3 regions of the Cobetia amphilecti genome follow, and region 1 is predicted to be linked to each of the others. Evidence: predicted binding sites of a transcription regulator. Region 1 holds the regulator's gene; each other region holds the start of a gene.
What was found. The regulator LexA, encoded in region 1, represses DNA repair genes until DNA is damaged. The targets are predictions, from matches to a motif close to TACTGTNTANNTANACAGTA.
Positions count from the first base shown of each region.

Region 2: the regulator LexA is predicted to act here: its motif matches at 1,388-1,407, upstream of R1T44_RS07100 (YqiA/YcfP family alpha/beta fold hydrolase).
Region 3: the regulator LexA is predicted to act here: its motif matches at 1,069-1,088, upstream of ruvC (crossover junction endodeoxyribonuclease RuvC).

Region 1 covers NZ_CP136695.1:1,362,712-1,365,985, forward strand. Annotated here, with positions in the region: gene topA (type I DNA topoisomerase) at 1-131, shown strand, start outside; gene R1T44_RS05845 (DUF6586 family protein) at 131-610, shown strand; gene R1T44_RS05850 (hypothetical protein) at 863-1,102, shown strand; gene lexA (transcriptional repressor LexA) at 1,249-1,878, opposite strand; gene R1T44_RS05860 (TetR/AcrR family transcriptional regulator) at 2,445-3,122, shown strand; gene R1T44_RS05865 (L,D-transpeptidase) at 3,122-3,274, shown strand, end outside.
Region 2 covers NZ_CP136695.1:1,646,455-1,649,728, reverse strand. Annotated here, with positions in the region: gene parE (DNA topoisomerase IV subunit B) at 1-261, opposite strand, end outside; gene R1T44_RS07100 (YqiA/YcfP family alpha/beta fold hydrolase) at 476-1,228, opposite strand; gene pgi (glucose-6-phosphate isomerase) at 1,498-3,201, opposite strand.
Region 3 covers NZ_CP136695.1:2,374,012-2,377,285, forward strand. Annotated here, with positions in the region: gene aspS (aspartate--tRNA ligase) at 1-866, shown strand, start outside; gene ruvC (crossover junction endodeoxyribonuclease RuvC) at 1,147-1,725, shown strand; gene ruvA (Holliday junction branch migration protein RuvA) at 2,038-2,652, shown strand; gene ruvB (Holliday junction branch migration DNA helicase RuvB) at 2,893-3,274, shown strand, end outside.

The sequences.
Region 1 (3,274 bases):
TTCGCTTCTCGCGCAAGGTCAAGGCTCAGTACGTCATGACCGATGAGGAAGGCAAGGCGACCGGTTGGAAGGCGACCTACGACAACGGCCGCTGGGTCGTCGAGGACAAGCGCAAGGGAGCCAAGAGCTGATGAGCCAGCGTGCCCGTACCAATCAGCTGCTGTATCAGGCCGAGTTGCTGCTGGCCCAGTCAGCAGCCTCTGGCGACGATGAGCATGCCGTGGCGCGTCGCATGGCCGGTGAAGAGGGCGCGCTCGCCCTGCTGGAGCTGGCGCTGGCGTCATTGCTGGAAGAGTGTGCCGTGACGGCGCGCTGGCCAGAGGGTAGCTGGCGCGAGCGCCTGGCGTCGCCGCCGACGCCCATCGCCGAGGTCGAGCAGCTGCGCAGCCTGCTGGAGCATTCCGACAGCTGGTTGTCTGAGCTGGTCGCGGATGTGACCCGCCTGCATGAAGAGGGCGGCGTCGCTCGCCGCGAGGAATCGCGTTCGCGTGGTGATGGTCTGATCATCGCGGCAGCCTCGAGCGCCTCGCTGGCCGAGCGTCTCAGTGCCGCCATCACGGCATTCAAGGCGCTGCTGCCGCAGCTGCGCGAGTCGAGTGTCGAGTGGTAGGTCAAGGCGTTGATCTGGTGCTGCACGCTGGTGATGACTGGCGCATGGCAATCGGGTGACGTTTCGCCTTCACGGGTGCTAGACTGATCGCATTGTGGCAAGCCCTGCATTCTCCGGTACGACCATGGCTCTGGCTGTGGTCGTACTTTTTTCTGCGTCGCTGATGGCAACGCGGTGCCGGGCTTGCCAGCCGTCGCGCTGACGATTACAACGACGCCGGTATCTCGCGAGATGCCGTGCAGGAGGAATGACGTGTCCGATCCCGCCGTACTTGAAATTGTGCAAATGGAAGATGGTGAAGTGATTCTGCGCGCCGCGGAAAGCGAAGGTGAGCCGCTGCTCAGCATTCGCATTTCGGACGAGGCCGCCGATCTGCTGCGTGACAATCGTTTCGAGGTCGCGCGTGAGATGATCGACCACGCCATCACCCGGACTCGCCTCTGGGATGGCGAAGAAGACGAGGACGAGCAGTCAGAAGGCATCGTGCACTGATTCATCGCTCGCGCTTCGCGCACAAAAAAACCCGCCTCGAGGCGGGTTTTTTTGTGCAATGCGTGCGGCTTTTCTGTTGCTCAGAGCTCTGCGAGAAAGGTGCTGCTGGGCATAGCTCGTTGCTCAAAGCGCTGCTGGTCAAGGCCTCAGTGCAGGCCGCCATCGCGGATGACGCCCACCCCGAGACCTTCGATCTCCAGGCTGTCCGTGCGCAGGTCGACCTTGATCGGCGAGAAGTCCTCGTTCTCGGCTTCCAGCCACACGTAGTGCCCGTCACGGCGGAAGCGCTTGACGGTGACCTCATCCCCCAGACGTGCCACTACGATCTGTCCGTCACGCACGCTGCTGGTGCGGTGCACGGCCAGCAGGTCGCCTTCCAGAATTCCCACGTCCTTCATCGACACGCCGCGCACGCGCAACAGGTAGTCGGCAGCCGGCGAGAAGTAGTCGCTCGGCAGCGGGCAGTGACGGTCGATATGCTCGCTGGCAAGAATCGGACTGCCGGCGGCCACTTCCCCGATCACCGGCAGGCCATCGTTGGCGCTGTCGTCGACGTCAGCCAGCGACGGCACGCGAATGCCGCGAGAGGTGCCCGGCACCATCTCGATGGCGCCCTTGCGCTTGAGGGCACGCAGATGCTCCTCGGCAGCATTCGGTGAGCGGAAGCCCAGCGCCTGGGCGATTTCGGCCCGCGTCGGCGGGTAGCCAGAGGACTTGATGGTCTTGATGATGAAGTCGAAGACATCCTGCTGGCGCGGAGTAAGCGGCTGGGTCATGGCATTGCCTTTGGCCTGGGCGGCATCTTGAGCTGACGGCACGGGGTGTGCATCCATACAACTGTCATTGTATCCAGTCATGGCGGTCATGCAAGGCATCGTGGCTTGCGTGGTGGCCTCAAAGGGCAGGTAGTCGCCGAGATATCGCTGTCTGGCGACTTTTCGTGCCGATATCCGAGGCATTCTTTCTTGATGGGAATGTCTGGAAGTGAATGCCTGGAGGTAAATGTCTGGTGGTGAATGTCTGGAAGTGAACCCGGCCTGGCGCTGGCGGGGTGGTCAGTCACCCAGCTAGGCGAGCCCTTGAATCGGCACGGTCAGCGTTGAGGGAATATCAGGCTTGGCTAAACCTCTGGCGTTTGAAACGCGAGAGAATTGTCAGTCATGGCATGGCGCGCTAGAATCAAAGTGTTTCAAACGAATGTTCGTCGATGGCGGTGCTCACGGGTGCCGTGATCGAACGTGCCTTGCGGTGAACATGCACCACCTCATGAGAGAGTCGCCGCGCGGGGCTTGCGCCGTGACCTACGACTCCAGTTCTTTTCTACCTGACAAGGGTTCCGCCCATGGCCCAGACCGATACCGTTACCCGCATCCTCGATACTGCCGAGGTGCTGTTCGCCGAGCGCGGCTTCGCCGAGACCTCACTGCGTAACATTACCAGCAAGGCCAAGGTCAATCTGGCGGCGGTGAACTACCACTTCGGCTCCAAGAAATCGCTGATCCAGGCGGTCTTCGCACGCTATCTCGACCCGTTCAGTGAGCGCTTCCACGCGGCACTCGACAGCGTCGAGCAGCAATACGCCGGGCGTCAGGTGCCGCTGGAGGTCCTGCTGGAGGTGATGGCGCGTACCGTGCTGGAGGTGCCGGCCGAGCGCAACAGCCTGCGTACCTTCATGCGCCTGCTCGGGCTGGCCTATACCCAGGGGCAGGGCCACATGCGACGCTATATCCGCGAGCATTACGGCACGGTCTTCAGCCGCTTCGCCGAGCTTTTGAAGCTGGCGACGCCTGATCTGCCGGACAACGAGCGCTTCTGGCGCCTGCACTTCATGCTCGGCAGCGTGATTTTCACCTTCTCGGGCCTGGATGCGCTGCGCGATATCGAGGAAGCCGAGTACGGCCATCACACCACGGTGCGTGAGCTGATCCAGCACATGCGTCCGGTGGTGGTCGCGGCGATGGCAGCGCCGTTGCCGGCCTCGCTCGGAGATGGTGAGGCGGTCACCCAGGCGGCCAGCTGATGGCCTGCTGGGTAGCGGTGGACCTCTCGCGCCAAAGCCTTGAGATACGCAATGACGCGCCGAGTGGCAGTCGTGATGCGCCGCCCCCCGCGGCTGACCCTGAGGCGCTGGTGCACGCCTGCGCGATCTCCAGCGGCCTCAACGGTATTGGC
Region 2 (3,274 bases), 280 kb from region 1:
CTCGATGCCGGTCACGCCATGCTCGGGGTGGATGTCGGTGGGCATGCCACGACCGTCATCGCCGACCTCGATACCGCCATTCTCGAGCAGGCGCACGCGGATTTCCTTCGCGTGCCCCGCCAGCGCCTCATCGACGGAGTTGTCGATGACTTCCTGCGCCAGATGGTTGGGCCGAGAAGTGTCGGTATACATGCCGGGCCGCTTGCGGACCGGTTCGAGGCCGGAGAGGACCTCAATGGAACTGGCGCTGTACTGACTCATCGCAGCCTTGTGTCCTTGGTGTTGACGTCCGCCATCCGACTCGCCATTTCACGTGCGCGAGACGGACAACGGATTCCTGAAAAATGAGAGACCGGCGCCTGGCGTTCAGCATCGAACGCCCTGCCAAGTCGTGCCAATCCATGTCGTGCCAAGAGGTGCCGTGCCCAGCCAGGTCGTGGTGTGTCGTAGCAGAAAGCACCACGCGCATGACCTGCTAGTCCGGCGCGACATGCATCGCCGCTGCGGTGGCGGGGGCCAGCCGGTGCCCGCCATGCGCCATGATCGCCGGCAGGTATTCCGCCAGCTGCGCAAAGCCGTGATCGCCACCCGGCGTGATGATCAAGCGACTTCCCTGATAGAGCCCTGCGGCATCATTGACATCCAATGTCTCATCGGCCGTCGCCAACAGCACCAGGGTGCGCTGCGCCGTGACCGGCTCCGCTTCCAATGCGAGCAGTCCGGGCCCGAACTCCTCGGTGACGGTGAACGTCACGCCGGTATAGGGATTGGCATGCACCGAACCGAGCCATTCGCTGACCAGTCGCGCGGGACGCACGGCCGGATTGATCAGCACACTGCGCGGCCCCTGACGCCAGACGCTCTGAGAAGGACCTGCCGGCCCCTCGAGGCGTGCGGCCTCACGCGCGACCAGCCAGGTGGCCAGAAAGCCGCCCATGGAGCTGCCGATCACCATGATGGCGTCATCACAGGCAGGGTCTGCGGGGTCCAGCGCCAGGCGCTCACACAACGTGAGATAGGCCGCGTTGACCGCCGCCTGACCCGCACCGGGCTCCGGGGGGATGTCCGGCATCACGCACGGCAGGCCGAACTGCTCTGCCGCGCGCTGCATCAAGCGTGCCTTGGGCGAACAACTGGCCGAATTGAAGCCGTGCAGATACAGCAGACCCTTGACGGGCGCGGCGGCGTGCATCGCTGCCGTATCTGACGGTAAGGGGGAATTGGCCATCAGCACTCCCGACAACACGTCAGACCGCGAAACCTCCCCTCCCACGCCTCAAGATGGCTGGGCATCTCTCGAGCGTTCATATGCTGGAAGCAGGGATTTCGACGGTCCGCGTCGTGCTGTCTAGTGTAAACGATTGATTCGCTTATAGGATAGCGAGAATACTGTATAAATCAACAGAGAACGACGACTGCCGCCGCCGCTCGTCTTGCATGGCATATCAGCATGCCCTCACTCACGCACTCTCACTCTCACTCACATCCGCCGAGGGCTCAGCGCGGGTCCTGATCCTGGGCTGCCCACACCGCTTCGATCAGCGCACGGCTGGAGGCGTCCAGCGTGTCGAAACCTTCGCCGGTGGTCATGGTCGCTTCGGTGGCGGTGGCGATCTGCTTGCCCAGCTCCACGCCCCACTGATCGAACGGGTTGATATCCCAGATGGTGGCCTGAACGAAGACCTTCTGCTCGTAGAGCGCAATCAACGCACCCAGCGTTTCCGGTGTCAGCGTCTCCAGCAGCAGCGTGGTCGACGGCTGATTGCCACGGTAGCGCTTGTGGTTCGGCTGCGCCTCATCACCGGGGATGGCGTCATCGCCCAGCATCAGCACACGTGACTGGGCGAAGCAGTTGGCCAGCGTCAGGCGGTGCTGTGCCTTGAGGTGGGCGCGCGTCTCGGCATCCTCGACATGGTCATAACGGCACATCGGCGCGATGAAGTCACACTCGACCGCCTGGGTGCCCTGGTGCAGCAGCTGATAGAAGGCGTGCTGAGCGTTCGGCCCCAGCTGGCCCCACAGCACCGGACAGGTCGAGTAGTCGATCATCTCGCCATCGTTGGTCACTGACTTGCCGTTGGATTCCATCTCCAGCTGCTCGAGGTAGCTTGCGAAGTATTCCAGGCGACCATCGTAGGGCAGGATGGAGTGGGCGCGGATATCGAGGAAGTTGTTGTTCCAGATCCCGGCCAGCGCCAGCAGCACCGGCAGGTTGTCTTCCAGCGGCGCGGTGCGGAAGTGCTCATCCAGCTCATGCGCCCCGGCCAGCAGGCGACGGAAGTTGTCCATGCCGACATTGAGCGCGATGGGCAGACCGATGGTGCCCCACAGCGAATAGCGGCCGCCGACCCAATCCCAGAACAGCAGCTGATGTTCCGGCGCGATGCCCCACTCGGTCATCTTTTCCGGCTTGGCGGAAGCGCCGATAAAGTGCTGACGATTGATCAGCGCTTCCAGGCGCCCTTCCGGGTCGAGGCGTGATTTCAGCCAGTCGCGCGCGGTGCGGGCATTGGACAGCGTGTCGATGGTCGAGAATGACTTGGAGGACAGGATGAACAGCGTGGTTTCCGGGCTGAAGGATTCCAGATAATCCGCCAGCTGGGAGCCATCCATGGTCGAGGCGAAGTGCACGCCGATCTCGTGGATGTCCTTGGGACGGCAATCGCTCAAGGCGCTGGAGACCATCAGCGGGCCCAGGTCCGAGCCACCGACACCGAGGTTGACCACGTCGGTGATCGGCTTGCCGGTGGCGCCGCGCCACTGGCCGCTGTGGAAGGTGTCGACCATCTCGGCCAGGTGCTCGAGGCTCTCGTGGATGGCCGGCACGATATCCTCGCCGTCCACCTCGAGGCTGGCGGAGCGCGGCAGACGCAGCGCGGCGTGCAGCGCCGGACGGTCTTCGGAGCGATTGACATGTTCACCGGCAAGTAGGCGCTTGATGCCCTGCTCGACGCCGGTTTCGCGCGCCAGATCCAGCAGCAGCTCCAGGGTCTCGCCCGTGAGGCGCTGCTTGGAGAGATCCAGACGCAGTCCCGCGGCTGAGCGCGTGAAGGTCGCCACTCGGTCACGCCCTTGCGCCGCATCCTCGGCGAACAGGTCCTTCAGATGCACATCGGCCATCTGCTCTTGATGATGGCGCGCGAGAGCCTGCCAGGCCTGGGTATTACGACGCGCAGAACGTGCCGCTGATTGAGTGGACATGGCCACCTCTCTCCTTGAAGTGTAATGACCGGCCCTGCACGGCCCGGCCTGAAATCGATTGATGGAGGCATCA
Region 3 (3,274 bases), 1.0 Mb from region 1:
TCTTCTCCGGTCCGGCCAAGGACGACAAGGGCCGTGTCGCCGCACTGCGTGTGCCGGGCGGTGCCAGCCTGTCACGCAAGGAAATCGACGCTTACACCAAATTCGTCGGCATCTACGGTGCCAAGGGCCTGGCGTGGATCAAGGTCAACGAACGTGCCAAGGGCGTCGAGGGTCTGCAGTCGCCGATCGTCAAGTTCATGGAAGACGTCGTGGATGAAGTGCTGGACCGCTGTGGCGCCGTCGATGGCGACATCGTGTTCTTCGGCGCTGACAAGGCCAACATCGTGGCCGAGGCCATCGGTGCGCTGCGCGTCAAGCTGGGTGAAGACCTCAACCTCTACACCCGCGAGTGGGCACCGCTGTGGGTCGTCGACTTCCCGATGTTCGAAGCCGATGCCAACGGCCGCCTGAGCGCGCTGCACCACCCGTTCACCGCGCCGTCCTGCACGCCGGAAGAGCTCAAGGCCAACCCGGAAGCGGCACTGTCTCGCGCCTACGACATGGTCATCAACGGCACCGAGCTGGGTGGCGGCTCCATCCGTATCCACGATCAGGCCATGCAGCGTACCGTGTTCGAGGTGCTGGGCATCGGTGAAGAAGAAGCGGAAGAGAAGTTCGGCTTCCTGCTCGACGCCCTGAAGTTCGGCGCGCCGCCCCATGGTGGTCTGGCCTTCGGTCTCGACCGTCTGGTGATGCTGATGACCGGCGCCAAGACCATTCGTGAAGTGATTGCCTTCCCGAAAACCCAGAGCGCCGGCTGCATGATGACCGACGCCCCGGGCGTGGTCAGCGGTGAGCAGCTCAAGGAGCTGAACATCCGTCTGCGTCAGAAGGTCAAGGTCGAGGACGAAAGCGGTCAGGCCTGATTCAGCGGCGCATGACCGAGAGAGTGACTGGTGGGGCCGTCTGGACTGATTCGATCAGTCAAGGACGGTCCCGCAGTGGCAGGTTTGTCCCTTTGGCCTGGTAGGCGAGGGGGCGAGCAAGCCCGACAAGGCGGTGCGAGACTGTTTGCTGGCGTTCACGTCAGGCAATGACAGTGTCGCACCGCCTTTTTTGTGGCATGGTGGCTGGTTATATACACAGTAAGAGCGATGGCGCGATGACGACAGCGAAGACGCAAGGTGTGAGAAGCGAGGCGGCAGCATGATCATTCTTGGCATCGACCCGGGCTCACGTCTGACCGGGTATGGGGTATTGGATGTCTCTGCGGCTCAGCCTCGCTATGTGGACAGTGGCTGCATTCGCATGTCACAGGTCAGCCTGGATCAGCGCCTGGCGCAGATCTATGCCGGTATCAGCGAGGTGATCGCCCTGCATCGCCCCGCGGAATTCGCCATCGAGCAGGTCTTCATGTCCAAGAACGCCGATTCGGCGCTCAAGCTGGGCCAGGCGCGCGGGGCTGCCATCGTGTGTGCGGCCAATCACGGCTTGCCGGTGTTCGAATATGGGCCGCGGCAGATCAAGCAGGCCGTGACCGGTACCGGTGCCGCCGAGAAGTCTCAGGTGCAGCATATGGTCACGCATACGCTCAAGCTTTCCGCCACGCCGCAGGCCGATGCCGCCGATGCGCTGGCCATTGCCCTGACGCATTGTTTCGCGCGTCGACGCCTGACGCCCGGCAATGACCAGCTGGAAGCCTTGGGGTTGGGGAATACCAGTCGACGCAAGGGGACCCGCGTGCGGCGTAGCAGCAGCTGGCGAGACTTCGAGCCCGACGCCTGACATGCCGCTGAGCGACAAATGCGGTATTGTGCTCAATTAATAGCGATTTTTCAGTCACTTGTAGAGTGTCTGCCGAGCCTGGCAGCAGCCGATTGCGTGATGCGCCAAGCCGCGTGGCATCAGGCTTCGTGCCATCACCCAAGGTATGACTGTCAGAAAGATGCGACAAATTCGTCGTGACACTGGGACATGCCGCCTACGCTTCATCTTTGGTAGGCTTGCCCGCATTGTAACAATCCGTGCAGAGAATCGGGTCTGTGAGCAGCACGATCCCACCGAACACGTTCTCTGCCGAGCAAGGACAGCCGCAACATGATTGGACGCCTGACCGGGACATTGCTGGAAAAACAACCGCCGCAGCTGGTGCTTGACGTACAGGGTGTCGGTTATGAACTGGAAGCTTCGATGAACACCCTGTTGGGCTTGCCGGCCGTGGGCGAACATTGCCAGCTTTACACCCACCTGGTGGTGCGCGAAGACGCGCAGTTGCTGTATGGCTTCGGCAAGGAGCCCGAGCGTCGGCTGTTCCGTGAATTGATCAAGATCTCCGGTGTCGGTCCGCGACTGGCGCTGGCGATTCTGTCGGGAATGGAGCAGTCCGATTTCATTCGCTGTGTTCACGATGAAGACAGCCGGGCGCTGACACGTCTGCCGGGCGTCGGCAAGAAGACGGCGGACCGACTGATCATCGAGATGCGTGATCGCCTCAAGCATTGGACGCTGCCGGCGGATGATGGGCTGGATGAAATGGCGCGTGCCTCCCAGCCGCAACCGCCGGTCACCCATCCTCTGGCGGATGCCGAAGCCGCGCTGGTGTCTCTGGGCTACAAGCCTGTCGAGGCGGCCAAGATGCTCTCCGGGCTCGAGACCGGCGCCTCCACGGAAGCGCTCATCAAGGCGGCGCTGGCGCGCAAGATGGCCAGCTGAAGCCCCGCCAGGGCAGCAAACATGCGCCCTATAGTTTCCGTGAAGGAAACGGCGCATCGTGATTGGATTTATTGACTAGGGGTTGGCAGGTTACTGGGGTAGAAAGTGCGCGCTTGAATGCAGATGCGCTAGATCGTTGCACCGCCCTGGCAAACCTTGCCACCTGCCACTGACGCACGTTCATGGCCCATGACCCGCGTCATGTGCGTGACCTGCGTCATCAGGAGTTGAGCAAGCATCATGATGGAGTCGGACCGACTGATCTCCGCGGCGACGCATGATCCGGAAGAGCGGATCGATCGCGCCAATCGGCCACGCACGCTGAGTGACTACATCGGACAGCCCATCGTCCGCGAGCAGATGGAAATCTTCATCAGTGCCGCACGAGGACGAGGCGATAGTCTGGATCACACCCTGGTCTTCGGCCCGCCCGGACTCGGCAAGACGACGCTGGCGCATATCATCGCCAGCGAGATGAGTGTCGATATCAAGTCGACCTCCGGGCCGGTGCTGGAACGGGCAGGGGACCTGGCAGCGATGCTGACCAACCTGCAGGAAGGCGATGTCCTGTTCATCGACGAGATTCACCGCCTGTCACCGGCCGTCGAGGAAGTGCTCTATC